Linked DNA regions of Promicromonospora sukumoe. The protein of the gene in region 1 interacts with the protein of each later gene in a pairwise test. Links are inferred from orthologs where the notes say so. Each region holds a gene or a part of one and is shown on either strand. Other genes may lie near its edges. The genes, in order: rsfS and FHX71_RS15615.

The links.
Region 2: the proteins of rsfS (region 1) and FHX71_RS15615 interact in binary tests that used the Escherichia coli proteins (3 or more experiments, as listed by UniProt). The link is inferred for Promicromonospora sukumoe from one-to-one orthologs.

The regions. Positions count from the first base shown.
Region 1 is NZ_JACGWV010000002.1:162,939-178,372, forward strand. The notes cover bases 4,911-7,910. They hold rsfS (ribosome silencing factor), read right to left. Parts: upstream 6,630-7,910; coding sequence 6,192-6,629; downstream 4,911-6,191. Other genes in these bases: FHX71_RS18000 (superoxide dismutase), read right to left, coding at 4,911-5,159; FHX71_RS18010 (histidine phosphatase family protein), read right to left, coding at 5,530-6,195; FHX71_RS18020 (hypothetical protein), read right to left, coding at 6,626-7,771; nadD (nicotinate-nucleotide adenylyltransferase), read right to left, coding at 7,764-7,910. Outside these bases: FHX71_RS17965 (alpha/beta fold hydrolase), read right to left, coding at 1-104; FHX71_RS17970 (TetR/AcrR family transcriptional regulator), read left to right, coding at 192-860; FHX71_RS17975 (DUF6518 family protein), read right to left, coding at 879-1,502; FHX71_RS17980 (hypothetical protein), read right to left, coding at 1,513-2,124; FHX71_RS17985 (GyrI-like domain-containing protein), read right to left, coding at 2,121-2,756; FHX71_RS17990 (FAD-binding oxidoreductase), read right to left, coding at 2,801-4,246; more of FHX71_RS18000, read right to left, coding at 4,533-4,910; more of nadD, read right to left, coding at 7,911-8,378; FHX71_RS18030 (hypothetical protein), read right to left, coding at 8,425-8,577; FHX71_RS18035 (glutamate-5-semialdehyde dehydrogenase), read right to left, coding at 8,704-10,131; proB (glutamate 5-kinase), read right to left, coding at 10,316-11,548; GTPase ObgE, read right to left, coding at 11,684-13,201; rpmA (50S ribosomal protein L27), read right to left, coding at 13,309-13,566; rplU (50S ribosomal protein L21), read right to left, coding at 13,655-13,963; FHX71_RS18060 (protein-L-isoaspartate O-methyltransferase family protein), read left to right, coding at 14,226-14,816; FHX71_RS18065 (fatty acid desaturase family protein), read left to right, coding at 15,004-15,434. UniProt on the Escherichia coli protein: Functions as a ribosomal silencing factor. Interacts with ribosomal protein uL14 (rplN), blocking formation of intersubunit bridge B8.
Region 2 is NZ_JACGWV010000001.1:3,515,060-3,530,353, reverse strand. The notes cover bases 1-2,860. They hold FHX71_RS15615 (ATP-binding protein), read left to right. Parts: upstream 1-774; coding sequence 775-1,947; downstream 1,948-2,860. Other genes in these bases: FHX71_RS15610 (DUF5682 family protein), read left to right, coding at 1,944-2,860; FHX71_RS15620 (DUF4132 domain-containing protein), read left to right, coding at 1-638. Also shown: more of FHX71_RS15610, read left to right, coding at 2,861-5,255; FHX71_RS15605 (VWA domain-containing protein), read left to right, coding at 5,252-6,487; FHX71_RS15600 (hypothetical protein), read left to right, coding at 6,484-8,574; FHX71_RS15595 (HNH endonuclease signature motif containing protein), read right to left, coding at 8,694-10,148; FHX71_RS29330 (bifunctional 3'-5' exonuclease/DNA polymerase), read left to right, coding at 10,549-12,663; FHX71_RS15580 (aspartate aminotransferase family protein), read right to left, coding at 12,752-14,059; FHX71_RS15575 (LysR substrate-binding domain-containing protein), read left to right, coding at 14,142-15,047; mtnN (5'-methylthioadenosine/S-adenosylhomocysteine nucleosidase), read right to left, coding at 15,193-15,294.

The DNA.
Region 1 (15,434 bases):
TCGGCCGTCATCGACGGCACCGGCCACAGCCCTTCCATCGCCGCATAGGCGCGCAGGTAGGTGTCGCGCGCCGCGTCGCTCCTGAAGCGTCCGATCCTGACCATGGCATGCCCTCCGTGGGTTTGGTGATATGAACGTATCACTTATGATGGTGCAGACATACCATAAAAAGGACGAGAGGGCGGGACCGCATGCCTCGACTGGCCGACCACGATCAGCGGCGGACGCAGATCACCGACGCCACCCGACGCGTCGTCGCACGCGAGGGCCTGGGGGCGGCGACCTTCCAGTCCGTGGCGGCGGAGGCCGGCATCTCGGTCCGCCTGGTCCAGTACTACTTCGGCACCAAGCGGAAGTTCCTGCTCGCCACCCACCAGGCCGTGGTGGCCGACGCCGGAGCCCGGTTCACCCGCCGGCTCGAGGCCCTCGGTGGGGACCCTGCCCCGCGCGACGTGATCCAGGCGATCCTCGTCGAGCTGCTGCCGACGGACGCCGAGCGGCGCCAGGACACCGTGGTGCTCAACGCCTTCCACACGGCCGCACTCACGGCCTCCGACGTCGTCGCGGAGGACACGCTGGGCGCGCCGCGGTACCTGGTCACCGCTATCGCGGACCAGCTCCGGCGGGCGGGAGCAGGGGCGGCGGCCAGCGCGGGCGGCGCACAGTCAGCCGGCAGCCCGGCCGACGACGCCGCCGGCAGCGCGACCAACGGCGCGGCCGACAGCGCAGCCGACCTGGACGCGGAGCTGATCGTCGCCGCCGCGAGCGGGCTGGCGCAGACGCTGCTGATCGACGCGAGCGCCGCGTCGCGCGCGGACGCACTGCTCGACCGGCTGCTGGACCGCCTGGTCGGACCGTAGGCCGCCCCGCCGGTGCGTCTACAGGCTGGAATAGGCGAGGTAGAACGCAGCCGCGACGACCGCCGTCCCGCCCACGGCCAGGGCGACCGGCAGCACGCCCCGGACGCGGCGCACGAGCACGCCGGCCAGCAGCGCGAGGCCGGCGACGCCGATCACCGTCCAGTAGACCGGGCTGGTGGTCTCCCGGATGATCGTCAGCCCGTAGACCGCCTCGCCCACGCCGATGCCGGCGAGCAGCGCCGTGCCGAACGCCGCGCGGACGCCGTCGGCCCGCAGCCAGGACGCGGCGACGCCGACGAACGGGCCGGCCACCACGCCGACCACCGAGAACAGGAGCGGGTCGTAGTAGAACCCGCGCAGGTCGGCCGCGACGGTGTATCCGAGCACGAGCAGCACGAAGCTCACCGCGCCCAGCACGGCGGCCGGCGCGGTGCGGACCCGGGACCAGTACACGAGCAGGGCCGTGAGCACCGTCCATCCGCTGGCCGAGTTGGCGAAGGACGCGAAGGCGTCCGGCAGGAACCCCTGGGCGTACGACGTCAGGCCGCCCAGCAGGAAGCTCAGGACGACCACGATCCCGGACCGCACCAGCGGGCGGTACAGGTCGGCGCGGGCGGACGAGGTGTCGGCGGTCGTGGTCATGGCCACGAAACTACCGACGCACGCCGCCCCCGGCATCGGGCCCCGGGTGGACGGCGTCGTCAGCCCCAGGGTGGACGACGCCGGCCGCGGCCGGCGCACCGAGCGTCCGGGCGACGTCCCGGACCAGGGCGGGCGTCCGCCGTCGGCCGACCAGCGCGAACCACCGGGCGACCGGGTACGACAGCCGCACCACGAAGTAGTTCACGTACTCCAGCACGCCGAAGGCCCAGACGAGCAGGCAGACCACCAGGGCTCCGCCGTCGGCGCCGGACAGCAGCAGGCCCGCCAGACAGACCGCCAGCAGCACCGGGTTCAGCAGGCGGAACGCCCGGTACGTGAGGGCGACGGGACGCGGCATCCCGCGTCGCCCCGTACCCCGCCGCGGGCTCCCCAAGCGCCCGGAGCCGGGCAACCAGGCGCGCGCGGCGAGCCAGTAGGCGCTGCCCTGCAGCAGCACGACCAGCAACGGCGTCATGGCCCACCACAGCGCGGGCCCGCCGTCATCGCCCAGCCGGGCCGCGACCCCGGGCCGGACGACGACGAAGACCACCACGGCGGCCAGCTCGCCCAGGCCGAGGTTCAGGTAGGTGCGGCGCAGGCCCGCGGCCCCATGGGCGGTCAACCGCGGACCTCCTCGACCGGCTGCCGCAGGATGGTCCGCTGCTTCTCGGGCGCCACCTTGCGGAAGTCGCTGAGGTAGATCTCGTGGTGCCGGCCGGTCCGGCGCAGCCCGCGGCCCGGGATGAACTCGTCGTGCATCCGCGCGAGCGTCCCGGCCTCGGCGTCGAACGAGCCGACGTGCAGCGTCTGCACGCACCGCCCCTCGGCCAGCGTCTCCAGGCGGACGTCGCCGAGCCGGGCCGGGCCGCCCTTCGCCCTGACCTTCTCGTCGACCTTCGCCACGGCGGCGTCGAACATCTCCGGGGTGGTCCAGTCCGGCTGCATGATCAGCAGGGTCCAGTCCCAGCGGGACTTGTCCCGCTGGGACGTGAAGGCGGCCATGTCCTGCGCCCACCACTGCCCCTCCAGGGGCATGACGACGTAGTCGCGCCCGAGCTCGCGCTTGCTCGCGAACTTGAGGGTGTAAGCCACCGGGTAGAGCACCTCGATCGCCTCGGCGAAGGCCGGCGACGTGTTCGGGTCGCCGTGCCCGTCGATCATCAGGTACCACTGCTCGGGCACGTCGACGAGCCGGAACTGGTCCCGCTTCGCCTGGTAGGCGTCGAGGCTCTTCTTGAAGTCGGCCTTGTCCATCGGCTCCCTCTCCGTCACTTCCCACCCTCGCTCATGTCCTTGGCTCAGATCGTTTGGGGGCGACTGAACACCCCGTCGGGGTCGAGCCGCTGCCGCACCCGGCGCAGCCGGGGGACGGCCTCCCCGTAGTAGGCGCGCTCCGCGTCGGGCAGGCGCGGGTCGGGCACGTTCTGGTAGGCCTCGCCGGAGGCGTACGGGCGCAGCGCATCGTGCACAGAGACGAGCCAGTCGCCCGCAGCCCGTTCCGCCGCGGCCATCTCGGCGGGCCCACGCAGGGCCGACGGCGTCCAGTACGCCTCGTGCTGCACCAGGAAGAGGCTGTCCCGGTGGACGAACGCGGTCGCGCCCGGCGCGACCCGGTTGGTCGCCCCACCCAGGGCGACGACGGCGACAACCGCCTCGATGCCCGGCCCGGCCGCCTCGACGGCCCGGGCAGCGGCCTCGACACCAGCGGGCGGCAGCGACCGCCGGAGGAACTGGCTGCGGACGTCGTAGTTGTGGGGATGCGCTTCCGGCGCGGCACCGGATTCGCCGTCCGGCGCGGCGTCCGGTTCGGCGGTGTCCCGTTCCGCGGCAGGCTCGCCCCCGAGCCGGCGCATCGCGTCCGCGTGCGGTTCCTCGCGCACGACGACGTCGAGCGCGCCGCCGGGGAGCCGGTCGACCAGGCCGTCGAGCTCGTCCCGGTCGCCCAGGCTGAACACGGTCACGGAGACCGTGGGGCCGTCTGCGGCGCGCTGGAGGCGCAGGGCCGTCCAGACATGGTCGGGCAGCGACGGCGCCCACTGCTGCCAGGCCGTCAGCACCCGGCGGGCGTCCCGCCACGCCCAGGCCAGGTCCGCCGACGCCGTCGGCCCGGCCGGGTGCGTCCGGAGCTCCAGCCCGGTCACGACGCCGAACGTGCCGCCCCCGGCGCCCCGCAGCGCCCAGAACAGCTCCGGGTCGTCCTCGTCGTCGCAGACGATCTCCCGGCCGTCGGCGGTCACGAGGGTGGCGCGGACCAGGTTGTCGCAGGTCAGGCCGTACGCCCGCGACATCACGCCGTGGCCGCCGCCGAGCGTGAGCCCCGCGATGCCGACCGTGGGGCAGGTGCCCGCGGGGACGGTCGCGCCGTGCGCGGCGAGCCCGTCGTACACGGCGCCCAGCCGCGCGCCGGCCCCGACGGTCGCCGTCCGCCCGGCGACGTCGACCCCCGCAAGACGGCTGACGTCGACGATCAGGCGGCCGGTCCCGCCCGACCAGCCCGCGTACGAGTGCCCGCCGCTGCGGACCGCGACGGGAACACCCGACCGCAGGGCCAGGGCGAGACACTCGGCGACGTCGCCCGCGTGCTCCGGGTAGGCGACGGCCGCCGGCCGCAGGTGCTCGAACCGCCCGTTGAACAGCCGGCGTGCGGCGTCGTACCCCTCGTCCTCGGGGAGCACGACGGCGCCGTCGAGCGACTCCCGCAGGACCTGCCAGGTCCCCGGCTGCCGTGTCGAGCCCGTCCGCATCGGCCACCTCCTCGGAGGACACCCTGCCCTGGAACGCCGCGCCGCGACAGGAAAAGGCCGCGACAGGACAATGTTGCGACCGGAAAAGCAAGAACGCGGGACACCCGTCGGTGTCCCGCGTTCTCGTGGGTGGAGCTGGGGGGACTCGAACCCCCGACCCCCTGCATGCCATGCAGGTGCGCTACCAGCTGCGCCACAGCCCCAAAGGCGTTCGCCCTGGTGGGGGCGAGCGCCGTCAGTCTAGACCGATCCGGCCCGCCTGACCAAAGCGAGGCCGGAGCGCGGTTCAGACCGCCGTCAGGAGACCCCCGGTGGCGGCTCGCGCCCGGTCGAGCCGGGCGCCGACGTCGGCCCAGTTCGCCAGCTTCCAGAACGCCGCGACGTAGTCCGCCTTGACGTTGAGGTAGTCCAGGTAGAACGCGTGCTCCCACATGTCGAGCATGAGCAGCGGGGTGACGCCCAGCGGCACGTTCGCCTGCTGGTCGAAGAGCTGGAACACCAGCAGCCGCCCGCCGATGCTGTCCCAGCCGAGCACCGCCCAGCCCGAGCCCTGGATGCCGGTGGCCGCGGCGGCGAAGTGCGCCTGGAACGCCGCGAAGCTGCCGAACTGGTCGATGATCGCCGCCGCGAGCTCCCCGTCCGGCTCCCCGCCGCCGTCGGGCGAGAGGTTGTTCCAGAACACGGTGTGGTTGGTGTGGCCGCCGAGGTTGAACGCGAGGTTCTTCTCGTGCAGGTTCACCGAGGCGAGGTCGCCGCTCTCCCGGGCCTGGGCCAGCGCGTCGAGCGCGGCGTTGGCGCCGGCCACGTACGCGGCGTGGTGCTTGTCGTGGTGCAGCTCCATGATGCGCCCGCTGATGTGCGGCTCGAGCGCCGCGTAGTCGTAGGGCAGGTCAGGCAGGGTGTAGACGGTCATGTCCGGGTCCTCTCGTCGGATGCTCCCGACGCTAGGACCTCAACCACGGTTCAGGTCAACGAACCGGGGGCCACCGTGACCCGCTTCACACCGGCCCGGCTGACCGGCGTCGGCCCTTGGCCGGAACCCCGGAAACAGAAAATCCGCGGCCCGCCCGATGGGCGGACCGCGGATGATCTCGGTGGAGCTGGGGGGACTCGAACCCCCGACCCCCTGCATGCCATGCAGGTGCGCTACCAGCTGCGCCACAGCCCCGAAATGGTCTCCCCCAGCCGTGCTGGCCGGGCGAGCGTTGCTAGTCTATGCAGACCGACGCCAGGGACCAAATCTAGACCGGCGTGCGCTCGGTCACTGCGTGATCACCGCGTGGTCACTGCCGCGCCTCGGGCCCGGACTGCCACGTGTCGAGCGGGTAACCGGCCCCGACGTTGTGCGCGACGAGCCGCCACGCGGGCGACGCGCCGGGCCCGGAGGCCCGCAGGTGCGACCAGTGCACGTTGTGCAGGCCGTGCAGCCCGCGCCAGACGGCGGGGTCCAGGCCGAGCAGCCGGGTGATGGCCTGCGTGATGGCCGAACCGTGCGACACGACCACGAGCGTCTCCCCCGAGGCCAGGGAGTCGGCATGCCGCAGCACGGCCTCCTCCATGCGCCGGGCGGTGACCGCCTTGGACTCGACGCCGTTCGCCTCCGGCTCGCCGCCGCTGCGCCAGACGGCGTGCTCCTCCGGCCAGCGCTCGGCGATCTCGGCGTCGGTCAGCCCCTCCCAGTCGCCGAACGACCGCTCGCGCAGTCCGGCGTCGGTCACGACGTCCAGGTCGAGGTGCCGCGCGTACGCGACGGCCGTGTCCCGGGCCCGCTGCAGGTCGCTGGCCACCACGAAGGACGCCTTGTGCGACGCCGCCAGCGCCGTGGCGCCCTGCTCCGCCTGCCAGCGACCGACCTCGTCGAGCGGGATGTCGATCTGGCCCTGCAGCCGCAGCCCGGCGTTGTACGCCGTGCGCGCGTGGCGCAGCAGGACGATCGTTCCAGCGGTCACAGGCGGGAGTCCCCGGCGAGGTGGATCGCGCCGTCGTCGGGGTCCTGGTACTCGGCGGCGTCGCCGCCGCCCTGCGCGTCCTCCGGCAGCGGGATGGCCGGGCAGTCCTTCCACAGGCGCTCGAGCGCGTAGTACGTGCGGTCCTCGGCGTGCTGCACGTGCACGACGACGTCGCCGAAGTCGATGAGCACCCACCGGGCCTCGGTCTTGCCCTCGCGCCGGATCGGCTTGACGCCCTCCTTGAAGAGCGCCTCCTCGACGGAGTCCACGATCGCGGAGACCTGACGCTCGCTGGCGCCCGACGCGATGAGGAACACGTCGGTCAGCACGAGCTGCTCGCTGACGTCGAGCGCGATGATCTCCTGCGCCTTGATGTCGCTCGCCGCTCGCGCCGCGATGATCGCGAGCTCGGTGGCCCGCTCGGTCGCCGTCATACCGCATTACCTCCGATGAGGCCGGGCAGACCGCCCGGCAGGGTGCCCAGCAGGGCAGCAGCCTGGTCGGTCGCGATCGAGCTGTCCCCCTCGAGCACGAGCTTCCAGATCAGGAGGCCGAGCACGAACGCCACGACCACCAGGATGATGTAGTGCAGCCAGGTGTACTGCGGACCCTCGTCCTCTTCCTCGTCCCACTCCTCCTCCACCTCACGGCGGGAGGAACGGGACGGGGCCACCGGGCCGGCGGCGAACTGGCCGGGGGCACCGGGGTGCTGCTGGCCGGGCCCGCCGTTCTGACCGGGGCCGGGACCGCCCGGACCGGGCTGGCCGCCGGGGCGGCCGGGGAACGGGGAGCCGGGGGCCGTGGGCGCGCCGCCCGGGGGCGCCGACTGCGGCGATGCCGCAGCGCCGGCCTCCCAGGGGAGCGCGGGCGCGCCGCCCGAGACCGCGCCGCTCGGCGGGCCGCCGACGGGACGGCCCGGGGAACCCGGACGCTGCTGGCCGAGGCCGCCGGGCGCACCGGGTGCGCTCGGCGCACCGGGGCGACCGCCGAACGGCGACGGCGGCTGTTGGGTCGGGGCCGCGGGGGGAGCACCCCACTGCGTCGTCTGGCCGGGGTCGCCGGCGCCGCCAGGAGCCGGGGGTGCGCTCGGCGCGAACCGGCCCGACCGACCCTGCTGCGGGGCGGGCGGCACGGGCGCGCTCGACGGGCGCCCGCCGAACGGGCTGGGCGGTGCGCCCTGCTGGCCGGGACCACCCTGCTGGCCGGGCGCGCCGTGGCTGCCCGGGGCACCCTGGCCGCCGGGGCCGGACGGACCCGGACGGCCCTGGCCCCCACCGGGGCCGAAGGGCGACGGGGCGCCGCCGCCGGGCTGCTGCACGGGCGTGAGCCGGCCCGTCGCGTCCACGCCGCGCGAGCCGCCCGTCGCCTGCGGAGGGCGGGCGACCGGCGGGTTCGACGGGTTCGGCGACCAGCCGCCGTCGGGAGCCGGGGCAGGCGCGGGCGCGCCGCGGTGCGGCGGCTCCTGCTGCTGCCCGCCCTGCGGTGGGTAGGACCCACCGCCGGCGGCGGCCGCAGCGGCAGCCTCCCGCTCGCGGATCTCGCGGCGCGTCATGGGACGACCCTTGTTGTCACTCATCGTGAAGACCTCGATACAGTCCGTGCTTGGCGATGTACTGGACCACGCCGTCAGGCACCAGATACCAGACCGGCAAACCCTCCTCGGCCCGACGACGACAGTCGGTCGAGGAGATAGCTAGTGCAGGAACCTCGAGTGTCGTCACGCCGTCCCGAGGAAGCCCGTCAACGGTGAGCTTGTGCCCAGGCCGTGTGACAGCGACGAAGTGTGCCATGTCCCACAGCTTCTCGGCATCCTTCCACGAGAGAATCTGCTGGATGGCGTCCGCACCCGAGATGAAGAAGAGGTCCGCCTCGGGCCGCTGCGCCCGCAGGTCCCGGAGGGTGTCCACCGTGTAGGTGAGGCCGGCCCGGTCGATGTCGACCCGGCTGACCGTGAACCGCGGGTTGGACGCCGTGGCGATCACCGTCATCAGATAGCGGTGCTCAGCCGGGGTGACCCGCTGCTTCTGCTTGAAGCCAGGACGGCCGGTGGGAACGAAGACGACCTCGTCCAGCTCCAGCTGCGCGACCGCCTCGCTGGCGGCGACGAGGTGACCGTGGTGGATGGGGTCGAACGTGCCGCCCATCACCCCGATGCGCGGCCTGGTCCCAGTGGGGGCGCTCATACGGTGCGTGCGCTCATCTGGTCGTCAGGCTCCCCGTCTCGACGGCTCAGTGCCGGTTGCCGACGTTGCGGAACGCGTACGTCACCAGCAGGGCGGCCACGAGCGCGCCGAAGGCGATCAGGCCCAGGGCGATCGGAGAGATCGGCTCGTTGACGTGCTCCGAGGCGGCCTCGGCAGCCAGGACGGCGGTGTGCAGCACTGGTATTCCTCCCAGTCGAACGTGCTCAGGTGGGCTTTAGTCTCTCACGGACGAATTGCGGCCAGCACACCGCGGAACCCGGTCGCAAGGAGATCCTGCGGAGGTCTGCGGCACGCCAGCGCGCTCTCACGGCTTGATGTGGCCGTCGCCCGTGACCACCCACTTGGTGGTGGTCAGCTCGGTGAGCCCCATGGGACCGCGCGCATGCAGCTTTTGCGTGGAGATGCCGATCTCGGCACCCAGGCCGAGCTCGCCGCCGTCGGTGAACCGGGTCGAGGCGTTGACCATCACCGCGGCGGAGTCCACCTCCGCGACGAACCGGTCAGCCGCGGCGATGTCCCGCGTCACGATCGCCTCGGTGTGCCCGGAGGACCAGGTGCGGATGTGCTCGATCGCCTCGTCCAGCGACGGGACCACCCGCACGCCGAGCTCCAGCGCGAGGTACTCCGTTGCCCAGTCCTCGTCCGTCGCGGGAAGGACGACGGCGCCGTCGGGGGCAAAGGACAGGGCTGCCGGGTCGCCGTGCAGCACCACGCCCGCCCCCGCGAGCGCCGTGAGCGCCGCCGGGAGGAAGGCCGGAGCGGCGTCCTCGTGCACGAGCAGCGTCTCCGCCGCGTTGCAGACGCCGACGCGCTGGGTCTTGGCGTTCATGACGATCGCGACCGCCATGTCGACGTCGGCCGACGCGTCCACGTAGACGTGCACGTTGCCCACGCCGGTCTCGATGACGGGCACCAGGGACTCGCGGACGACGGTCTGGATGAGGTCGGCGCCGCCGCGCGGGATGAGCACGTCCACCAGGCCGCGGGCCCGCATGAGCGCCACACCGCCGGCGCGGCCGTACGCGTCGATCGACTGGACCAGGTCGGCGGGCAGCCCGGAGGCCTCCAGCGCCGCCCGCATCACCGCGACGATCACCGCGTTCGACGACGCCGCGGCGCTGCCGCCGCGCAGGATCGCCGCGTTGCCGGACTTGAGCGCCAGGCCGGCGGCGTCGACCGTCACGTTGGGGCGGGCCTCGTAGATCATGCCGAGCACGCCCATCGGGACGCGGACCTGGCGCAGGCGCAGGCCGTTCGGCAGCGTCTGGCCGCGCACCACCTCGCCGACGGGGTCGGGCAAGGCGGCGACGTCGCGCAGCGCGGTCGCGATCTGGACGATCCGCTCGGGGGTCAGGGCGAGCCGGTCCAGCAGGCCGTCCGACATGCCGTTGGCCCGCCCGCGCTCCAGGTCCTGGGCGTTGGCCGCCACGATCTCGTCGGCGGCCGCCACCAGGGCGCCCGCGACGGCGCCGAGCGCGGCGTCCTTGGTCATGCGGTTGGCCGTGGCCAGGGTGCGCGAGGCGACCTTGGCGCGGCGGGCGACGTCGCGCACCGCCTCGGTGACGTCCTGGGTGCCCGGGGCGGCCGTGCCGGTGGCGCCCGTGGCGCCCGTGGCGCCGGCCGCTCCTGCGGCGCCCGTCGTGTCGGCCTCGCCGGCGCCCGACGGCGGCGGGGTGCCGGCTCCCGCGGAATCTTCTCCGGCAGGGGTCGCCTCGTGGCTCACGATCGTCATGCGTCGAGAGTACGTCGGGGGCGGGCCGATGCCGAGGGCGATTCCGTGGTGCGGACGCGGCCGGTCACCCGGTGCAACGGACCGAACTCGGCGAGATCGGTCGGTTGCGCCGAGATCGGTCGGTCAACCGACCGGTCTCGGTGCAACGGACCGAAGTCGGAAGCACGTCCGGGCAGGAGTCAGCTCAGCCCAGCGGGGCGTTCTCCAGCACCAGGTCGTCCCGGTGCACCACCACACGGTCGTACCCCTCCCCCAGCTCCTCGCGCAGCGCGTACGTGGAGCGGCCGAGCAGCGCGGGCAGGTCGCTCGCGTCGAAGGCGACGAGCCCCCGGGCGACGACGGTGCCGTCGGGCGCGACGAGCTCGACCGGGTCCCCGGCGTCGAACTGGCCCTCGGCCTTGGTGATCCCGGCGGGCAGCAGCGACGCCCGGCCGCCGAGGACGGCCCGCGCGGCGCCGTCGTCCAGGTGGAGGCGGCCCTGCGTACGGGCGGCGTGCGCGATCCAGAGCCGGCGCGCCGAGGTGCGGCGGCCCGTCGCGGTGAAGAACGTGCCGACGTCGTGCCCGGCGAGCGCGGCGGCCGCGTTGGCGGTGAGCGTGAGGACGGCGGGCACGCCCGCGCCGGTCGCGATCCGCACCGACTCCAGCTTGGTGACCATGCCGCCGGTGCCGACGGAGCTGCCGCGCGCGGTCACCTCGACGCCCGCGATCTCCGTGAGGTCGTCGACCAGGGGGATGCGGCGGGCGCCGGGGCGCGACGGCGGCGCGTCGTGCAGGCCGTCGACGTCGGTCAGGAGCAGCAGGGCGTCCGCGCGCACCAGGTGCGACACGAGCGCGGCGAGGCGGTCGTTGTCGCCGAACTTGAGCTCGTCGGTCGTGACGGCGTCGTTCTCGTTGATGACCGGCACGACGCCGAGCGCGAGCAGGCGCTCCAGCGCGCGCTGCGCGTTGCGGTAGCGGGCGCGGCGGACCGTGTCCTCGGCCGTCAGCAGGATCTGCCCGATCTGGATGCCGAACGCGGCGAACTCCTCCTGGTACCGGCCCGCGAGCTGGCCCTGCCCCACGGACGCCGCGGCCTGCATCGTGGCCAGGTCCCGTGGGCGGCTGCCCAGCCCGAGCGGCCCGATGCCCGCCGACACCGCGCCCGACGTGACCAGCACGACCTGGGCGCCTGCGGCCTGCCGGGCCGCCAACACCTCGACGACCCCGCGCAGCGCACCCACGTCGAGGTGCCCGTCCGGGCCGGTCAGCGACGACGAGCCGATCTTGACCACAACGCGCCGGGCGGCGGCGATCACGGCCCGGGCGGTCGGGACGGCCGGCTGGTCCGAACCGCCCGGCCGGCCGTGCCCGCCGTGCTGGTCCTGCCCGTCCGAGGCGCCGTCCTGGGGGTTCACCGAGGGGTCGAGGGAGTTCACACCCTCATCCTCCCCGGAGGCCCGCCGGGAACGCTCGCTCATTCCACGAGCCGGTCACACCACAGACGTGTCAGACGTACAGGTCCCCGGAGGGACCTGTACGTCGACACGTCTGCTGGCCGCTGCGCCTTCGGCTCAGCTGTCCTCGGGGTCGGTCCAGTGGCCCGACTCGCGCTCGGTCCACAGCTCGCGCCGGGCCTCGGCCTTGGCGTCCATGCGCTCGGTGAACTCGCGGCGCTTGTCGCCACGCGTGGGCCGATCGCTCTGGTCGAGCCGCAGGTCGGTGCCACGGCCGCCCAGCAGCTCCGCGCCGGTCTGCAGCGTGGGCTCCCAGTCGAAGACGACGGCGTTCTTCGGGTCGCCGATGCGCACCTCGTCGCCCGCGACGGCACCCGCCTTGAACAGGCCGTCCTCGACGCCGAGCTTCGCGAGCCGGTCCGCGAGGAAGCCGACGGCCTCGTCGTTGTTGAAGTCGGTCTGCCGCACCCAGCGCTCGGGCTTGGTACCGCGGACCTCGAACCAGTAGTCGTGCTCGCCGCCCAGGCGGCGCACGGTGAACTTCGACTCGTTCACGGGGCGCGGACGCAGCACGATCGGCGCGGCCTCCGGCGCGGGGGCGTCCGCGCGGGCCTTCTCCACGACCTCGGCCAGGGCGAACTTGAGCTCGCGCAGGCCCTCGTGGGAGGCGGTCGAGATCTCGAAGACGCGCAACCCGCGCGCCTCCAGGTCGGCCTTCACGAAGTCCGCCAGCTCGCGCGCCTCGGGCACGTCGATCTTGTTGAGGACGACGAGGCGGGGACGCTCGGTGAGCGGCACGCGGCCGCCCGCGATACCGATGTCGCCCGAGTAGGCGGCGAGCTCGGCCTCGATCACGTCGAGGTCGGTGATCGGGTCGCGGCCCGGCTCCAGCGTGGCGCAGTCCAGCACGTGCACGATCATCGCCGTGCGCTCGATGTGCCGCAGGAACTCCAGGCCCAGGCCCTTGCCCTCGCTCGCGCCCGGGATCAGGCCCGGCACGTCGGCGACGGTGAACCGCGACTGGCCCGCCTGGACCACGCCGAGGTTCGGCACCAGCGTGGTGAACGGGTAGTCGGCGATCTTGGGCCGCGCGGCCGAGATCGCGGCGATCAGCGACGACTTGCCCGCGCTCGGGAAGCCCACCAGCGCGACGTCGGCGATGGTCTTAACCTCGAGCTCGACGTCGGCCTCGTCGCCCTCCTCGCCGAGCAGCGCGAAGCCCGGGGCCTTGCGCTTCTGCGACGACAGGGCCCGGTTGCCGAGGCCACCCTTGCCGCCCGCCGCGATGACGTACTCGGCGCCGTCGCCCACGAGGTCTGCCAGGACGTTCCCGTCGAGGTCCTTCACGACGGTGCCGTCCGGCACCTTCAGGACCAGGTCACCGCCGTTGGCGCCGTCCCGGTCGTCGCCCATCCCCTGGGTGCCCGACGTCGCCCGGCGGTGCGGCGAGTGGTGGTACTCCAGCAGGGTGGTGGTGTTCGCGTCGACGACCAGCTTGACACTGCCGCCGTCACCGCCGTCGCCGCCGTCGGGCCCCGCCAGGGGCTTGAACTTCTCGCGGCGGATCGAGGCACAGCCGTTCCCGCCGTTACCGCCGGCGGCGTGCAGAACCACGCGGTCCACGAAGCTGGCCATGTCTCGATCCTCTCAGGTACTGCTCAGGGCGAGCGGCCCGGGGCCGCTCATGAAAAGACGTGAGGGGGCGCACCGTCACCGGTGCGCCCCCTCACGCGAAAGCCGAATCAGACCTCGGCGGCGACGATGTCGATGACCTTGCGGCCACGACGGGTGCCGAACTGCACGGCGCCGGCGTCGAGGGCGAACAGGGTGTCGTCCTTGCCGCGGCCGACGTTCACGCCGGGGTGGAAGTGGGTGCCGCGCTGGCGGACGATGATCTCGCCGGCCTTGACGACCTGGCCACCGAAGCGCTTCACGCCGAGGCGCTGGGCGTTGGAGTCACGACCGTTGCGCGAGGAGCTCGCGCCCTTCTTGTGTGCCATCTGGCTGACCTGTCTTTCGGGACGAAGGAGGAAGAAGAAGTATCTGGCTCGCGCGGGCCCGCTCGTCAGAGCGTGCCCGCAGCGGAAGTCACTTGATGCCGGTGACCTTGAGGCGGGTCAGCGACTGGCGGTGGCCCTGGCGCTTGCGGTAACCGGTCTTGTTCTTGTACTTGAGGATCGTGATCTTGGGACCCTTCTCGTCCCGCACGACCTCAGCGGTGACCTTGACCTTCGCGAGCTTCTTCGCGTCGGTGGTCACCTTCTCCCCGTCCACGAGCAGCAGGGCCGGGAGCTCAACGGTCTCACCGGCTGCCGCCTGGACACGGTCCATGACGACGATGGTCCCGACGGACACCTTCTCCTGGCGGCCACCGGCCTTGACGATCGCGTACACCACGTTCAACTCATCTCTCTAGTCTTGGCGTGCGCGCACGACGGTGTTCACCGGCTTTGCTGTGACTCGCTCCGCCGCGGCGGTCGAGTGCGATGCGCCATGGGCACGCAGGACGGGTGCGCAGACAGCACACCGAAGGACTAGGTTACGCGATGCCCTCAGCGGGTTCAAACCGACGGCGGCGTGGCCTTGGCCACGCGCTCGGCACAGGGCTGTCTGGCGACCCGGAACCGCGTGTGCCTACCCTGGGCTCAGGTGATACGTGATGGTTTCTGAGCCGGCAGCAGAGCACGACGACATCGCCCGGGCGATGCGCGCCGTACCGCGACGCGACTTCCTGCCGCGGTCCCAGCGGCCGTTCGCCGGCCAGGACCAGCCGCTGCCGATCGGGCGCGGCCAGACCTCCTCCCAGCCCACCACGGTGGCCGCCATGCTCCGCCTGCTGCGCGTCCCGCTCGGCGCGCGCGTGCTCGACGTCGGCGCGGGCTCCGGCTGGACGACGGCGCTGCTCGCCTACCTGACGGGACCGCAGGGCTCGGTGCTGGGCGTGGAGCGCGACAGCCGGCTGTCCGAGTGGGGCGCCGCCAACCTCGCCCGGACCGGGATGGACTGGGCGACGCTCGAGCACTCGGCCCCCGGCGTGCTCGGCAAGCCCCGGGAGAACGGCTGGGACCGCATCCTGGTGTCGGCGGCGGCGGCCGCGCTCCCCCGCACCCTGGTGGACCAGGTCGGGATCGGCGGCCGCATGGTCATCCCCGTCCGGACGACGCTGCTGCTCATCGAGCGCCTGCCCGACGGTCGCACGCGCGCGACGGACCACGGCGGATACCGGTTCGTCCCACTGATCGAGGACTGAGCCGGCCCTGACGACCGGCCCAAGAGTCTGGCGAAGGTAAACACATCGTCTTCAACTCTCCGCGAGGCATCCACATCTGCCCCTCGCGACCGTAACCTACGGTCCCGTAGGCTCGAGGGCATCCGCATGACGGGCGACTCCGTCCAACTCCACGGCTGGGAAGTCGACCCCGAGCATGTGAGGACACATGGCCCAAGCTGCCCCCGTCGTCCGCGACGGCTTCCGCCCGACGCAACCCCGTGAGCCCGGTGCAGAGCCCGTCACCAGCACGTACTCGTCGCTGGCCCGCACCGTGCGTGACGCCGGGCTGCTGGGCAGGGCCCACGGGTACTACGCCTGGACCCTCGGTGTGCTCACCGTGGCACTCGGCGGGATCGTCACCGGGTTCGTGCTCCTGGGCGACTCGTGGTTCCAGCTCCTGATGGCCGGCGCGCTCGGGCTCGTCCTGACGCAGTTCGCCTTCGTGGCCCACGAGGCCTCGCACCGCCAGGTCTTCGAGTCCGGCCCGCGCAACGACCGCGTGGGGCGCCTGCTGGCCAACGCCGTCGTCGGCATCAGCTACTCGTGGTGGATGACCAAGCACACCCGGCACCACGCGAACCCGAACAAGATGGGCAA
Region 2 (15,294 bases), on another replicon or contig:
AGGGCTCGGCTGCGGGCTCTGCTGCCGGCTCGGTCGTGACGTTCCGGCCGGGCGACGGCGGCGCGCTGATCGACGTCGACGACGAGGACGTGACCCTCCCCGCGGAGGCCCGCGTCTCGCTCGTGCACGCCGCCACCCTCGGGGACGAGGCCGCGGACGCCTGGCGCGGCCACCTCGCGGACTACGAGATCACGCCGCTGTTCGACCAGGGCCTCGGCGCTGACGCGGGCGCGGGCACGGCCGATGCGCTGCCGGACCTGCCGGGCACCGCGACCGTCATCGACACCCGCAGGGGCTGGCTCAGCGACTCGTTCACGATCCGCGGCCGGGCCACCAAGCTCGGGTACTCGCGGTCGCAGGCGGAGGACGCCGGCTGGTTCTCGGCCTACACCAAGGACTACCCGACGCTCGGCCTGACGGTCGAGATCGAGTTCACCGGTGCGTTCCTGCCCGAGGAGAACATCACCGCCGCGGTCCAGGATCTCGTGTTCCGCCGCACCGGGACGTGGGACGACCGGGGCCGGCTCGCCCTCAAGGACGTGCCCAAGGTGCTGCTCGCGGTGTCCTACCGGGACTACGTGAACGTGGCCGACGGCGGGGTCTTCGACGCCGACTGGGAGAAGAAGAGCCAGTACTGAGCAGCACCCACCGCACTCTCACCGAGGGGCTCCGGCCCCTCGGCCGGCGTGTGGGTGGCTCCCGCTACCTTGATCGCACGCCGACCGCGGCGGCCCTGACCTGGGCCGCCGCGTCCCCAGACATATCCCCAGACATATGCGAGCACCGAAGGACGTCATGACCACGGACACCACTGCCCCGGACACCACTTCAGGTACCACCGCCGCGGCAGGCACGAACGCCGAGATCCGCCCGCCCGCCGAGATCCGCTACGCCGCCGAGCTGGCGACCCTCGACGCCTGGGACGCCGAGCGCGGGCACGAGCGCCCTCCGGGCTGGCGGCTGAGCCCGCGTGCGGTGCGCGCGTTCGTCGTGGGCTCCGAGGAGCTCGGCGTGACCCGTAAGTTCTACGGCGACGACCCGCTGGTCGACCGCGCCGTCGTCTCCCTGATGGGGCGCCAGGGCCTGATGCTGGTGGGCGAGCCCGGTACGGCCAAGTCGATGCTGTCGGAGCTGCTGTCGGCGGCGGTGTCGGGCAGCTCGACGCTGACGGTGCAGGGCACCGCGGGTACCACCGAGGACCACGTCCGCTACTCGTGGAACTACGCGCTCCTGGTGTCGGAGGGCCCGAGCGAGCGGTCGCTGGTGCCGTCGCCGATCTGCACGGGCATGCGCGAGGGGCGCGTCGTGCGCTTCGAGGAGATCACGCGCTGCGCCCCGGAGATCCAGGACACGCTCGTCTCCATCCTCTCGGAGAAGCAGCTCATGGTCCCCGAGCTCGGCCCCGACGCGCGGGTCGCCGCCCGGCCTGGCTTCACCGTGATCGCCACGGCGAACCTCAAGGACCGCGGCGTGCACGAGATGTCCGCGGCCCTCAAGCGCCGGTTCAGCTTCGAGACCGTGGCCCCGGTGCGGGACCGCGCGTTCGAGATCGAGCTGGTGCAGCGCCAGCTCGCGGCCGAGCTCGGACCGGAGGGCGACCGGCCCGAGGTGCCGCGCGACGTCCTGGAGGTGCTGGTCACCGTGTTCCAGGACCTGCGCACGGGCAGCACGCGCGAGGGTGCGCCGGTCAAGCGTCCGGAGACCGTCATGTCCACGGCCGAGGCCGTCAACGTCGCCGTCGCGGCGTCGCTGGAGGCCCGGTACCTCGGGGACGGCACGGTCACGGCCGCGGAGGTCGCGCGGCAGGTGGCCGGCGTGGCGCTCAAGGGCGAGGACGAGGACGCGCGCCGCCTGCGGCACTACGTCGACAACGTGGTGCGCGAGCGCGCCCGCACCGACGCCCGCTGGAAGGCGTTCTTCACCGCGGCAGAGCCGCTGTGGCGGTGAGCGGCGGGGCCGCGGCGCTGACCGACGCCGAGGTGCGGGACGACGCTGATGTGCGCGAAGGCGCCGCGGTGCGGGACTCCGCCGTCGGCCGGCGCGCGGGCGCCGTCTGGGACCTCGCGCCCGACCGCCTGCGCGCGGCCGCGGACGCCGTGGCGCGGCTGCGGGCCGAGCGCGGCATCTACTTCGCGCCCGTGCGGCACCACAGCCCGGCGTGCGCCGTCGCGGTGCGCGCGGCGATCGAGGAGCTGCGGCCGTCGGCCGTCCTCATCGAGGGGCCGGAGGAGTTCACGCGGCTCATCCCGGACCTGCTGCACGAGGCGACCCGCCCGCCGATCGCGGTGCTGAGCCTCGGTGACTCGGGCTCGGGTGCTGGGTCTGGCTCCGGGTCGGGCTCGGGTGCGAAGCCCGGAGCGCAGGGCGACGGCGACCGCGGGGAGGGCGCGGGGTTCTACCCGCTCGCGTCCTTCTCCCCGGAGTGGGTCGCCCTGCACGCGGGCCGCGACGTCGGCGCGGACCTGAGGTTCATCGACCGGTCCTTCGGGGAACGGTCGGCCGCGGAGCGCGCGGTGTCGGGGCCGGGTGAGCCGGGCGCGACGTCGGGCCTCGACGAGCAGCCCGACCCCTTCGCGCGGACGCTCATGTCCGAGCGGTACCTGGCGCACTCCGAGGCGGTCGCGACGCTCGCGCGCCGGCTGGGCTGCCGCGATCACGACGAGGTGTGGGACCACCTCTTCGAGTCGCGGCGCAGCGCCGAGCTGGCCGACTGGCGCGCGGTGTTCGACGACGTCTTCGCCTGGGCTGCGCTCGCCCGACTCGACTACGAGGAGAGCGTCCTCGCCGCCGACGGGTCCCTGGACCGCGAGGCCCGGATGTCGGCCCGCATCGGGGAGGCAGTAGTAGAAGCAGCACTGTCGGCTGAGGCAGGGGTGGATGCCCGGGCCGAGAGCGCAGATGGCGCAGACGGTGCTGCCGTCGGCCCGGTGCTCGTCGTGACCGGGGCCTTCCACACGCTGGCCCTGGTGGAGGCGCTGTCCGGCGCGCCGGAGGGTGCGCCGGTCCGCGACCGGCAGCCCGAGGGTGGCTTCGGCCCGGTGCAGCACCGCGAGGCCTGGCTGGTGCGCTACGACCACGAGCGCCTCGACGGGCTGCGCGGCTATGGCGCGGGCATGCCGTCGCCCGGCTACTACGAGCGCCTGCACGCGGCGCACCTGCGCGAGCTGGCGGGCGACACCGAGACATTCCCAGCACTTCGCACGGCTCTCGCGGCTGACGCAGCGAAGGCCGACGCATCGAAGAGCGTCGCACTGAAGGGTGACGTGGCGAAGCGCGGGGCGGCGAAGCGTCGCACGGCGAAGGGCGGAGCAGCGTCATCGGCCACGGCGGCGGCCGGCACAGCATCATCGGGCACGGTGTCATCGGGCACGGTGTCATCCAGCACAGCGTCATCGGGCACAGCGTCATCCGGCACGGCGGCCTCCGGCACCGGGGACGCGTCGCTCGCGGCGCCCGGCCCGGTCGGCGCGCGCGCCCTCGCCGCGGAGATCCTGGTCGACGTCGCCCGAGGCGCCGTCGAGCGCGGCCACGCGGTGAGCCTGCCGCAGGTGGGCGCCGCCGCGGCGTCCGCGACCCGGCTCGCTGACCTGCGCGAGCGCGCGTTCGCCGGTCGCACCGACCTGCTGGACGCGATGCGTTCGTGCTACGTGCAGGACGACGGCGGAGTCGGCGGGCCGGGCGAGCCGGAGCGGCCGTTGGGGCTCGCGATCGCCGAGGTGTTCGGCGGCCGGGCGCTGGGCGACGTGCCGCCCGGCAGCGCCTCCCCGCCGCTCGTGCGCGACGTGCGCGAGCGGGTACTGGCCGTAAAGCTCACCATCGACGACTCGGTGCCGCGCACGGCGCGCCTCGACGCGCGCCGGACGGCGTCGCACCGCGCCAAGCGGCAGGTGCTGGCGCTGCTCGACTTTGTCGGCGCCGGCTTCGGGCAGCTCGTCTCGGGTCCGGACCACGTGGCCGGCCGCGGGCTCGGGCTGATCACGGAGGAGTGGCAGTACTGCTGGACGCCGCTGGTCGAGGCGCGGCTCGTGGAGATGGTGCACCTCGGCGCGACGCTGGAGGCGGTCGCCGTCGCCAGGCTGACCGAGGCGGAAGCGCGTCTCGCGGGCTCGGGCCCCAGCTCGGCGCCAGCTGCCGGGCCTGGTGCTGGGGCTGGGTCAGGAGCAGGGGCGGGGTCGGGAGCTGCCTCGGGGACGGGGTCGGCGTCGGTCGACGCACTCGCGCGGCTCGTCGCGCAGGCGCTGGTGATCGGGATGGGGTCGCACCTGCCCCGGATCGTCTCGCTGCTCCGCGTCACCCTCGACACGGACCGCAACGTGGACTCCGTCGTCTCGGGTGCGCGCCGGCTGCTCGGCCTGTGGGAGGCGAGGATCGAGCTGGGCGCCGAGGAGTACGCGGGCGAGCTGCTCGACCTGGTCAGCCAGGCGCTCGCCACCGCGGCGTACCTGGTCAGCGACCTGGGCAAGGTCCGGGCCGAGGACGAGGACGCCGCGATCGGCACCCTGATCGGCCTGCGCTCCCTGCTGCGGGACGCGGCCGCCGCCGACAGCGCGAACTCCGACGCGGTGAACGCGGGCGCGGCGAACATTGGTGCTGCGAGCTCCGACGGCGTCGGCTCCGTCAACCGCATCGCCGTCGAGCGCGAGCTCGCGCGCCTGCGCGACGACGAGGACACCGCACCCGCCGTCTCCGGCGCGCTGCTCGCCCTGGGCTTCACCGACGGCGAGGTGGCCGACGACGTCCTGGTCACCCGGGTGCGCGGCGCCCTGTCCGCGGGAGCCGACCCGGGAGCGGCTGTGCGCTTCCTCGGGGGTGTGATGCGCGCGGCGCCGGACCTGATCCTGCACACGCCGGAGATGTTCGACGCCGTCGACGACGCGCTGCGCACGCTCGAGGGCGACGCCTTCCTGGCGGTACTGCCGGATCTGCGGCGCGCCTTCACCTGGCTGCGCCCGACGGAGACGCACCGGCTGGCCAAGCGCGTGGCGGAGCGGACCGGGGCGCGCGTCGACCAGGTGGACGTACGGGTCGCGCTGTCGGAGGACGACCTGACGACCGGCCTGCTCCTGGACCGGGAGCTGACCGCCGTGCTGGAGCGCGACGGCCTGGCCCACTGGGCCGCGGGAACCGGAGGTGTTGCGGGAGCCGCGCCGGCAGCAGCTGTGGCGGTGGGATCAGGAACAGCAGCAGGAACAGCAGGAACAGCAGGATCAGCAGCAAGAACAGCGGCGCGAGAAGCCGCAGGAGGAGAAGCATGAGCGCGATCGATCGGGCGGCGCCCGGTCCCGACGTCGCCGGCCGGTCGCCATCGGTGTCGGACGAGGTCTCGGACGACGAGGCCGCGCGGCGCTGGCGCCTCGTGCTCGGCCGGTACGCGGCCGACGAGCTCCAGGTCGGGCAGCAGGACCAGGGGCTGGAGCGGTCCCTGCGCTACCTGTACGACCGGGAGTACACGGCCCGCGGGCACCGCGTCGGCCGGGGCCCGGGCGGCTCGGGCGAGGGCGGCGGTCGCAGCGGTGGCGGCGCGGGGCTGGGCGGGTCCCAGCCGCACGGCGTCGACGTGACCGCGCTCGGCTGGCTCAACGAGGCCGGCAGCCTGTTCCCGCGCGAGACCTTCGAGCGCATGCAGGTCGACGCCGTGAGCCGGTACGGCCTCACCGAGCTGCTGCAGGACGAGACCGCGCTCGAGACCCTCGAACCGTCGCGCGAGCTCGCCGTCGCGATGCTCCAGGTGCGCGGCGCTCTCAACGAGCAGGCCGCCTCCGGTCTGCGGCGCATCATCAAGCGTGTCGTCGACGACATCGTGCGGCGCCTGCGGCCCCGGTTCACCACCGCGGTCAACGGCCGTATCGACCGGTCGCGCCGGTCGATGCACCGGGTCGCGCGCAACTTCGACTGGAAGCGCACCCTGCGTGCCAACCTTGGCCGCGTCGACGCCGAGGGTCGCATGACGGTGCAGGACGTCCGCTTCTCCGCCCGGTCGAAGCGCACCCTGACCTGGGACGTCATCCTGCTCGTCGACCAGTCGGGATCGATGGCTCCCTCGCTGCTGTACTCCGCGGTGTGCGCGGGAATCCTGTCGGGCCTGCCCGGCATCAACGTGCAGCTCTACCTGTTCGACACCTCCGTCGTGGACATGTCGCACCTGGCCGCCGACCCCGTCGAGGTGCTGATGACCGCGCAGCTCGGCGGCGGCACCGACATCGCGCGGGCCGTCCGGCACGCCGAGCAGCAGGTCCGCAACCCCTCGCGGACGGTCGTCGCGCTGGTCAGCGACTTCTACGAGGGCGGATCGGTGTCCAACCTGCTGACGACCGTGCGGCGGATGGCGTCGTCGGGCGTCACCATGCTCGGGCTCGCGGCCCTGGACGAGGCGGCCGAACCCGTCTACGACCAGGGCACGGCCCGCCATCTCGCGGAGTGCGGCATGGAGGTCGCCGCGCTCACGCCCGAACGTTTCGCCGAGTGGCTGGGGGAGGTGCTCTCATGAGCGACCGCACGACCTACGCCTGGGCCGCGCCCTACGCCGGCCTGGACGACGACGCGCTCAAGGCGCTCGGCAACGCGGGCCTGCTCCGCCGCGCCCGCAAGGACACCGTGACCGAGGTGTCGCACGACGCCAAGGGCGCCGTCCTCGACGTCTCCGGCGTCACGGTGCGTGTTGACGGCCGCGGTCCGGCCGCCGTGGCGTGCGACTGCCCGACGGCGGGCGTGTGCCAGCACGTCCTCACCGCCTGTCTCTGGGCGACGGGGGTCGCACCCGACGTGCCGGCCGGTGCTGCGGCGTCGGGCGCTGCGACGTCCGATCCTGGAGCCTCCGGTGCGGCGGCTTCTGGTGCTGCATCGTCCGGCACTGCGGGGTCCGGCTCCGCTCCGGTGGTGGCGCAGTCCGTGCCTCGGGCGGGCGGTGGGGTAGCCGGCGGGGCGGCCGGGTCCGGTGTTCCGGGTGAGCCTGGAACAACGGCGGCACGCCCCCCGTCCCCGGCGGTGCTGAAGCGGCGCCGGGAGGTGCTCGCGGAGGTGCGCGACGTCGTCGGGCGGCTCATGTCGGGCGGCCTGTCCCACCTCGGCGCCGACGACGCCGAGTCGCTGACCGCGCTGGCAGGCCGGGTGCGGGTCGCCGGGTTCGACCAGGTCGCGTCCGACCAGGTCGGCAACGTGCGGTTCCACAGCCTCGTCAAGGTCACCGGGGGCCTCGTCGCGGGCCTCGCAGGCCGCGACGACGCCGTCACGGAGTCGGACCTGCTCGACACGCTCGCCGAGGTCTGGGCGATGTGCGAGGTGCTGGAGCGCGCGACGGACCCGACTGTCGACGGGACGATGCCGGGCGGCTCCACCCAGGCAGCGGCCGACAGGGCGGCATCTGCCAACGGCCCGGGGTCGGACAACAGTGCAGGGCTGTTGGCAGACCCCGCCAAGCCTGGGTCTGCCAACCGATCTGCGCCGGCCGTCGTCGGAGGGTCGGCCAGCTCTGGTCCGGGCCGTGGTGCCGGGTCCGGCAAGGCCGGCAAGGGCGCGGACGACGAGGTCGACGTCCCGCGCTGGGTCCCGCTCGGGGCCCGGTGGTGGACGTCGCAGAGCGGATCGCGCGGTCTGGCGTACCTGGGTTGGGACGCCGAGACCGAGGCGGGCGCCTCCTCCGTGCCAGGCTCCGGCCAGGTGCGGCAGCTCGTGACGGGCCGCCCGTCGGGCACCGACCCGAGGTTCCAGCGGAGCTGGACCAGTCCGCTCCTGTGGAACAGGTCCCTGAGCACGCTGTGCGAGGGCGCGTTCGCCCTGACGAAGGTGCGGACCAAGCCCGACGGCGGCCTCGGCGCCGGCGGCACCCCGGTGCTCCAGCGACTGGAGGGCGACGGGTTCGACCTCGAGGAGCTCCGCGTGATCGCCGAGCGCACCGGCGCCGGAGTGCAGCCGCGCGACGTCGTCGGCTTCGGACGGCGTCCGGCGAACGTCCGGCTGGTGCTGGTCCGCGACGTCGGCGAGGTCGGCATCGACGAGGTGCGGCAGGAGCTGACGCTCTCGGTCGTCACGTCGGACGGCGAGACGCGGCTGCTGCGCCTGCCGGTCTCGGGCGAGCAGGCGGTCCAGACGCTGCTGTCGGTGCGGTCCAAACTGGTGGCGGTGACGATCGAGCGGCGCGAGGACCGGGACGAGCCGGTCGGCCTGTTCGTCCGGGACAAGAGCGCGATCAGGCTGGTCAGCCCCACGATCACGCCCCCGTGGTCGCTCGAGACCACCTACTGGGACTTCTGGCGACGTCGGCTGAAGAAGCTGAAGGCGCAGGCGTCGTCGGCCAAGACCGTGCGGCCGCCCGCCGCCCCGCCGTCCCCGGTGCGTCGCGTCACGCTGCTGCTGGGCGACGTCCTGCTGGCCGCCGCGGCCACGGGCCGGCCGGCGCTGACCACCCGGCAGCGGTCCGACGTCGAGCAGGCGCGCGTCCTGGCCCGGGACCTCGGCCTGGCGACGCTGGAGCGCACGGCTCAAGAGTTGCTGGCCGGCGACCTGACCCCGCCCGCGGTACTGCACGCGGCCTTCGTCGTGGGCCGGGCCCGAGCCGTGGCGGACGTCGCGAGCTGACCGCGAGGGTGCCGCCCGGCGACCAACCACTCTGTAGACCTGCACGTTCGGTCGGCAGGGCGATTGGTCGCCGGTCGGCTGCCTCGTGGGTCGCTTGGCGGGTCGGTCGCACGCGCGGGTCATGTTCGCCGCCAGGTCGCACCGGGTGGGGTGCCCGCCGGAGCGAGCTCACGGCCGTGCCGGTCGACGAGGGTCCAGCCCGAGTGTCGGGCGCCGTCCGGGTTCCCGGTCCACCGCATGGTCATGCCGGTCCTGTCGACGAGGTCGTGATGGTGCCAGCACAGCAGTGCCGCGTTCCGCACGCTGGTGTCTCCGCCGTCGGCCCAGTGCCGTTCGGCGTGATGGACCTCGCAGCGTGCGGGCGGCTGGGTGCAGTCGACGTAGACGCAATGCTTGTCGCGGGCGATCACCGCCCGGCGCATCTGCCCGGTGACGGTGCGCTGCGCTCGTCCGACGTCGAGCACCTGGCCATCCGGGCCGAACACCACCCGGGTCACTGCGGAGTCGCAGAGCAGGCGCCGCAGGGTGGCGGTCGGTACCAGTGACGCGGAGATGCCGAATCTTGCGGGTGCCGCGGTGACGTCGGTCAGGCCTGGCGGCTCCTCCCCGGCGTGCCCGCGGCCGGTGCGCTTGTCCCTGTGGTGCTCGTGCCCCGTGTGCTCGTGCTCGGCCGGCTCTTGCCCGGTGTGCTCACCGGCCGGGTGGGACCGACCGGTCAGGCGTGCGAGCTCCGTCCACGACACGGTCACGGTGAGGTGCGGCCGGACGGCCGCGCCGGTTCCCGTGAGGCCGTTGTCGAGCGTCGTGCGGGCGAGGTCGGCAAGCGCCTGGGCACGACGCTGTCCGGGTGTGCGCTCGTCGCCCGGCGTGGGAGCTCCCATCACCGAGTCCATCGCGGTCTGCAGCGCCTCGCCGTGCTCGTCGGTCAGGAATCCGCTGACGTGGTAGCCCCCGAAGGTCTTGGCCACGTCGAGGTGCTCACGCTCGGAGGCCTGCTTGTACCCCCGCTCGTCGGACTCCGGGTCGGCGACGCGGGCGAACCGGTCCACGAACCGCCGGAACACGAGGGGGCCGTGCAGGTCGGCCAGGTCGAGAAGCACCTCCTCCCCGGTCGGGCCGTGAACCGCAGCGCCTGAAACGTCATCCGTACCGTCGCCCGCCAGGTCGCACGCCCGGTCTCCGGCCAGCCCTCCCGCAGGATCTCCTGCGGCGTCTCCGTCGTCGGACGCAGGGTCGTCGCCGCCGTCCACACCTGGCACGTCGAGACCTTCGGTCGACGCGACGCCGGGCAGTGCCGGCCCAGGCGGATCGACCGGGCTGACGAGTGCCCTGCGCCGGTCGTCCGACGTCGGGCCGACGTCGACCATGGCTCGCACCTGGTCCATCCCGAGCCGTCCGCTCAGGGCAGCCGCGAGCGTGGCCGGAAGGTGCTCCAGCAGCCGTTCACCGGTGAGCGTGTCCCGGCTCGCGGTGCGCATGGTCACCTTCTCCCGGCGGGCGAGCCACGTCCGGAACGTGCGCGAGCCGTCGAGAGCCCACATCCCGTCCGACTCGATGCGAGGAAGCCAGGTCATCCGGAGGATGTCCAGCTGCGAGCAGACGGCGCGCAGAAGCGGTGAGGCCGCCGTGAGGCGCACGCCTATCCCGGTACCGCCGCCCAAGGCCGCTTCGTCCAGAGCTGTCGGGCCTGCTGCACCGATCAGCTCCCTCGCCACGGTCTGGAGGTCCGTGAGGATCTCCTCGAGCGAGCGTGCGCCTTCGGTGGTCGCGGTCGGTTGTGCCAGCACCATCGGTCCACCCCCTCGATCCGTCGTTCCGGCCTGCTGCCGGCGACACGAACGACGGTATAGAACATTCGTGCGTGCTTCTAGGCGGATTTGAGATCTGTGGATAACTCATCGAGGAGCCGTGGGGAGCTCGGTAGGCGGTGGAGGTCGTCCGCCGAGTGTCAGTGGTGCACGGCAGACTGGACCCATGCACACGGTGGTCTCGCAGGACGGCTCCGGCATCGGCCTGCGGCCGGTGTCCGACACGGGCGTGCCCGAGGGCGCACCGCGGGTCGTCGAGGCGACCGCCCTCGCCCAGGAGGTGGTGGTCGACGAGGCAGCCCACGTCCGCTGGACCTGGGACGACACCAACAGCTGGTATCCCGGGCTGCTCGCCGAGGGCGTCCGGCTCGACCGCGCGCACGATCTCCGGCTCGCGCACGCAGTGCTGCGGGCCTCGGCCCTGTCGGCGCGCACGGCGCTCGCCGAGGCCGGGCCCACGGCCTGGGACCGGCTGCCCGCCGTCCCGCCCCCGGGCGGCCCGACGGCGGCCGCTCTGGTCCGGCCCGACCGGCACCCCGGTGCCGAGCCGCTCTTCGACCTCGGCGAGATGACAGCTCCTCCGGCTCGGCCGGAGGCTGGCCGACGCGGACACGCGGGTTCAGGCGCGGGAGGCACCCATGCGGCGGCCCGAGGCGGCGCGGCACGCGAGGCGCGGGGCGGATTCGGACAGGGCGACGACGGGCCCGGCCGGGACGGGTACGGCGTAGGCGGATTCGGCCGGGACGGACAGGGCAGAGACGGACAGAGCGGAGACGGACAGGGCAGAGACGGGCGAGGCGGAGACGGACAGGGCCCAGACGGACGGGGCCGAGACGGACGGGGCCGAGACGGACGGGGCCGAGACGGACGGGGCCAAGATCGACATGCCCCCGACACCGCATCAGCCGGCACCACCGCCGGACCCGCCGACCCGCTCGACCCCGTCGCGGAGCTGGCCGCCCAGCTCCGCGCGATCAAGGACAGCACCGACCCGGGCCGGCTCCGCCTCCTGCTCGCCGCCGAGTCCGCGGGCGCGCTGGCCGCCGCCGAGATGCACCACGCCGGGCTCCCGTGGCGCGGCGACATCCACGACGAGATCCTCACCGAGGCGCTCGGCCCGCGTCCGCGGCCGGGCGCACGTCCGGCGAAGCTCGAGGCCCTGGCCCAGCAGATCCGGACCGCGCTGGACGCCCCGCCCACGCTCAACCCCGACTCTCACCCCGATCTGCTGCGCGCCATGGAGTACGCCGGTGTCGGCGCGCGCAGCCTGCGCAAGTGGGAGCTGGAGAAGCTCGACCACCCCGTGATCGCGCCGCTCCTGGAGTACAAGAGCCTCTACCGCCTCTACACCGCCAACGGCTGGAACTGGCTCGACACCTGGGCTCCCGACGGCCGGTTCCGCATGGAGTACGTCGTGGGCGGCGTGGTCACCGGACGCTGGGCCAGCACGGGCGGCGGCGCCCTCCAGCTCCCGCACAACGTCCGGCGCGCGGTGGTCTCCGACCCCGGCTGGACCTTCGTCGTCGCCGACGCCGCCCAGCTCGAACCCCGCGTGCTCGCCGCACTGGCCCGGGACGAGCGCATGGCTGCCGCCGGACGCACCAAGGACGGCGCCAGCACCGACATGTACGCGGGCATCGTCGCGACCGGCGCCGTCGACTCTCGCGAGCACGCGAAGGTGGGCATGCTCGGCGCCATGTACGGCGGCACCACCGGCGTCAGCGCCCAGGTGCTGCCGCGGCTCGCGCGCGCGTTCCCGCAGGCCATCGAACTGGTCGAACGCGCGGCGCGGGCGGGGGAACGGGGCGAGGTAGTCACCACCCGACTCGGCCGCAGCTCGCCGCGGCCCGGGGACTCCTGGGCCGCCGTGCAAGGTTCCGCGTTCGACGAGGACGCCGGCGCCGACGCCCAGTCCCGCGCCCGCAGCCAGACCCGCTCCTGGGGGCGGTTCACCCGGAACTTCGTGGTCCAGGGCACCGCGGCGGAGTGGGCGCTGTGCTGGATCGCGTCCATCCGCCGTCGGCTCTGGGCACTGGGCCAGGTCACGGCCGACGACGCCGTGCCGGGCCTCGCCCCGGCGCCGTTCGACCGCCGGCCGCACCTGGTGTTCTTCCTGCACGACGAGATCGTGGTGCACGCCCCGGCGGCGCTCGCCGACGTCGTCGCGCAGGAGGTGCGGGCCGCCGCCGAAGAGGCCGGGCGGCTCCTGTTCGGCGACTTCCCGGTCGACTTCCCGCTCAGCGTCGCCGTGACCGAGAGCTACGCGGACGCGAAGGGCTGAGGCCGCGACAGCCTTGCCGGTCCAGCCCAGCCCGGTCCAGCCCAGCCCGGTCCAGCCCGGTCCAGCCCAGCCCGGTCCAGCCCAGCACCTACCGGTCCAGCACCTCCTTGAGCGACGCCTCCAGGATGTCCACGCCGCCGTGCAGGTCGTCCTCGCTGATCGTCAGCGGCGGCGCGATCCGGAAGATGCCGCCCATCCCCGGGAGCTGCACGATGTTCATGTGCAGGCCGCGGTCCAGGCAGGCCGCGGTGACGGCGTTGCCCAGCGCGTCGGCGGGGGCCTTGCTCACCTTGTCCTGCACGAGCTCCACGCCCTGCAGCAGGCCCCGCCCGCGCACGTCGCCCACGACGTCGTACGTGTCGCGCAGCGCGAGCAGCCGCCCGGTGAGCTGCTCGCCCAGCCGCGCGGCCCGCTCGACCAGGCCCTCGCGCTCGATGACGTCGAGGACCGTGAGCCCGACGGCGGCCGCCAGCGGGTCGGAGACGTGCGTCGTGTAGAAGAGGAAGCCGCGCTCGTGGCAGACCTGCTCGATCTCGGCGCTGGTGACGACGGCGGCCACGGGCAGCCCGGCGCCGAGCGTCTTGGAGAGGGTCAGGAGGTCCGGGGTAACGCCGTCGCGCTCGAACGCGTACATCGTGCCGGTGCGGCCCAGGCCGGTCTGCGCCTCGTCGAGGATGAGCAGCATCCCGCGCTCCTCGCACATCTCCTTGAGCCGGCGCAGGTACCCCGGCGGCAGGTCGATGATGCCGCCGGACGACAGGATCGGCTCGACGACGCATGCCGCGAGGCTGCCCGCGGACTGCTGGTCGACCAGCGCGAAGCCGTACGCGAGCTCGGCCTCCCAGTCGTAGGAGCCGTCGCCGTTCCGGAACGGTGAGCGGTAGGCGTTCGGCGTCGGCAGCGCGAGGTTGCCCGGCGTCGGCGGACCGTAGCCGCGGCGCCCCGCGGAGAAGGTCGCCGACGCCGCGCCCTGGGTCATGCCGTGCCACGAGCGGTCGAACGAGACGATCTCGTAGCGGCCCGTGAAGAGCTTGGCCAGCTTGATCGCCGCTTCGTTCGACTCCGCGCCCGTGCTGAGCAGCAGCGCCTTGTCCAGGCCGTCGGGCAGTGTCGCCGTCAGCCGGTCGGCCAGCCCCAGCACGGGGGCGCTGAGCATGCCGCTGAACAGGTGGTCGAGCGACGCGACCGCGGACGACACCGTCGCGACGATGTCCGGGTGCGCGTGCCCGAGGATCGAGCTCATCTGTCCCGACGTGAAGTCGAGGATCGGCGTGCCCTCGCTGTCGTAGACGTACGCCCCCTCCGCGCGCTCGATGAGCCGCGGGCTGAAGCTGGGTCCGTAGCGGATCAGAAGGCGGTCCGCCTCGTCCTGGAACGTCATGTCACGGAACGTCATGCCGCCATCCTCGGCCGCCCGCAAGGATCAGGACAAGCAAACAAAAACCCGCGACCGTTCGCGACGCCCGTACAGTCACGTCATGCTCAACCCCCGACGACTCGAGATCCTGCGGGCGGTCCTGGCGGCCGGCTCCATCAACCAGGCGGCGCGGAACCTCAGCTACTCGCCCGCGACGATCAGCCAGCACATGAGCGCCCTCGCACGCGAGACCGGCCTCGTCCTGTTCGAGAAGCAGGGGCGCGGCATCGTCGCCACCGACGACGCGCGGCACCTCGCCGACCAGGCGCAGGCGCTCCTGGCCGACTTCGGCCGCCTCGAACGCGTGGTCGCCGACCTGCGCGGCGGCCAGGGGCAGCACCTCGCCGTCGCCTGCTTCGCGTCGGCCGCCGAGCAGTGGATGCCCGCCGTCGTGCGGGCGGTGCGCGCGCTGCAGCCCAACCTCACCGTCGAGATCAGCCTGAACGAGCCGGTGGACGGGCGCGGACGACGCCTGCCGGACCTCGATGTCCGGACCGAGCCCGCCGGCGGCACCGAGGTGCACCTCGACGGGTACGCGCGGCACGAGCTGACCGTCGAGGGCTTCGTCGCCGTGCTCCCGGAGGCCCACCCGCTCGCCGCCGAGCCGGAGGTCAGCCTCGGGGACCTCGCCGGCGAGCCCTGGATCGACTACGACATCTACGACAGCCCGATCGGGCAGATCGTGCTGTCGGCGTGCAACGCCGCGGGGTTCATCCCGCGGTTCGCCGCCCGGCTGGACGACCACCGGGCGGCGCTCCGGCTGGTGGCGGCGGGCATCGGGGTGACGGTGCTCCCACGGCTGGCCGTCACCCGGCTGCCCGACGGCCTCGTCGCCCGGCCCGTGGTCCGGCCGGCCGTGGCGCGGCGCATCGTCGTGCACGCCCGCCGCGACCCCCGCCGGGCCGCGCTGCTCGGCCACGCCGTGGCGCGGCTCCGGGCGGGCGCGCGCGAGACCGACGCCGCGTAGGGCAGGGGCCCGACGACGCCCGGCCCGACGACGCGGCCCGACGACGCCCGGCCCGACGGCGCGGCCCGACGCCGCTCAGCGGCACAGTGCCCTGGCAGCTCGACGCCGCAGCTCGACGCCGTCGCGCCGCCCGCCGGAACCCGGATCAGCCGCCCAGCAGCCCGATCGCCGCGGTGACGACCAACGCCGAGCGGTGCGCGGCGTCGTCCACGTGGGTGCGGAACTCGGTGCCGTCGGGCGCGCACAG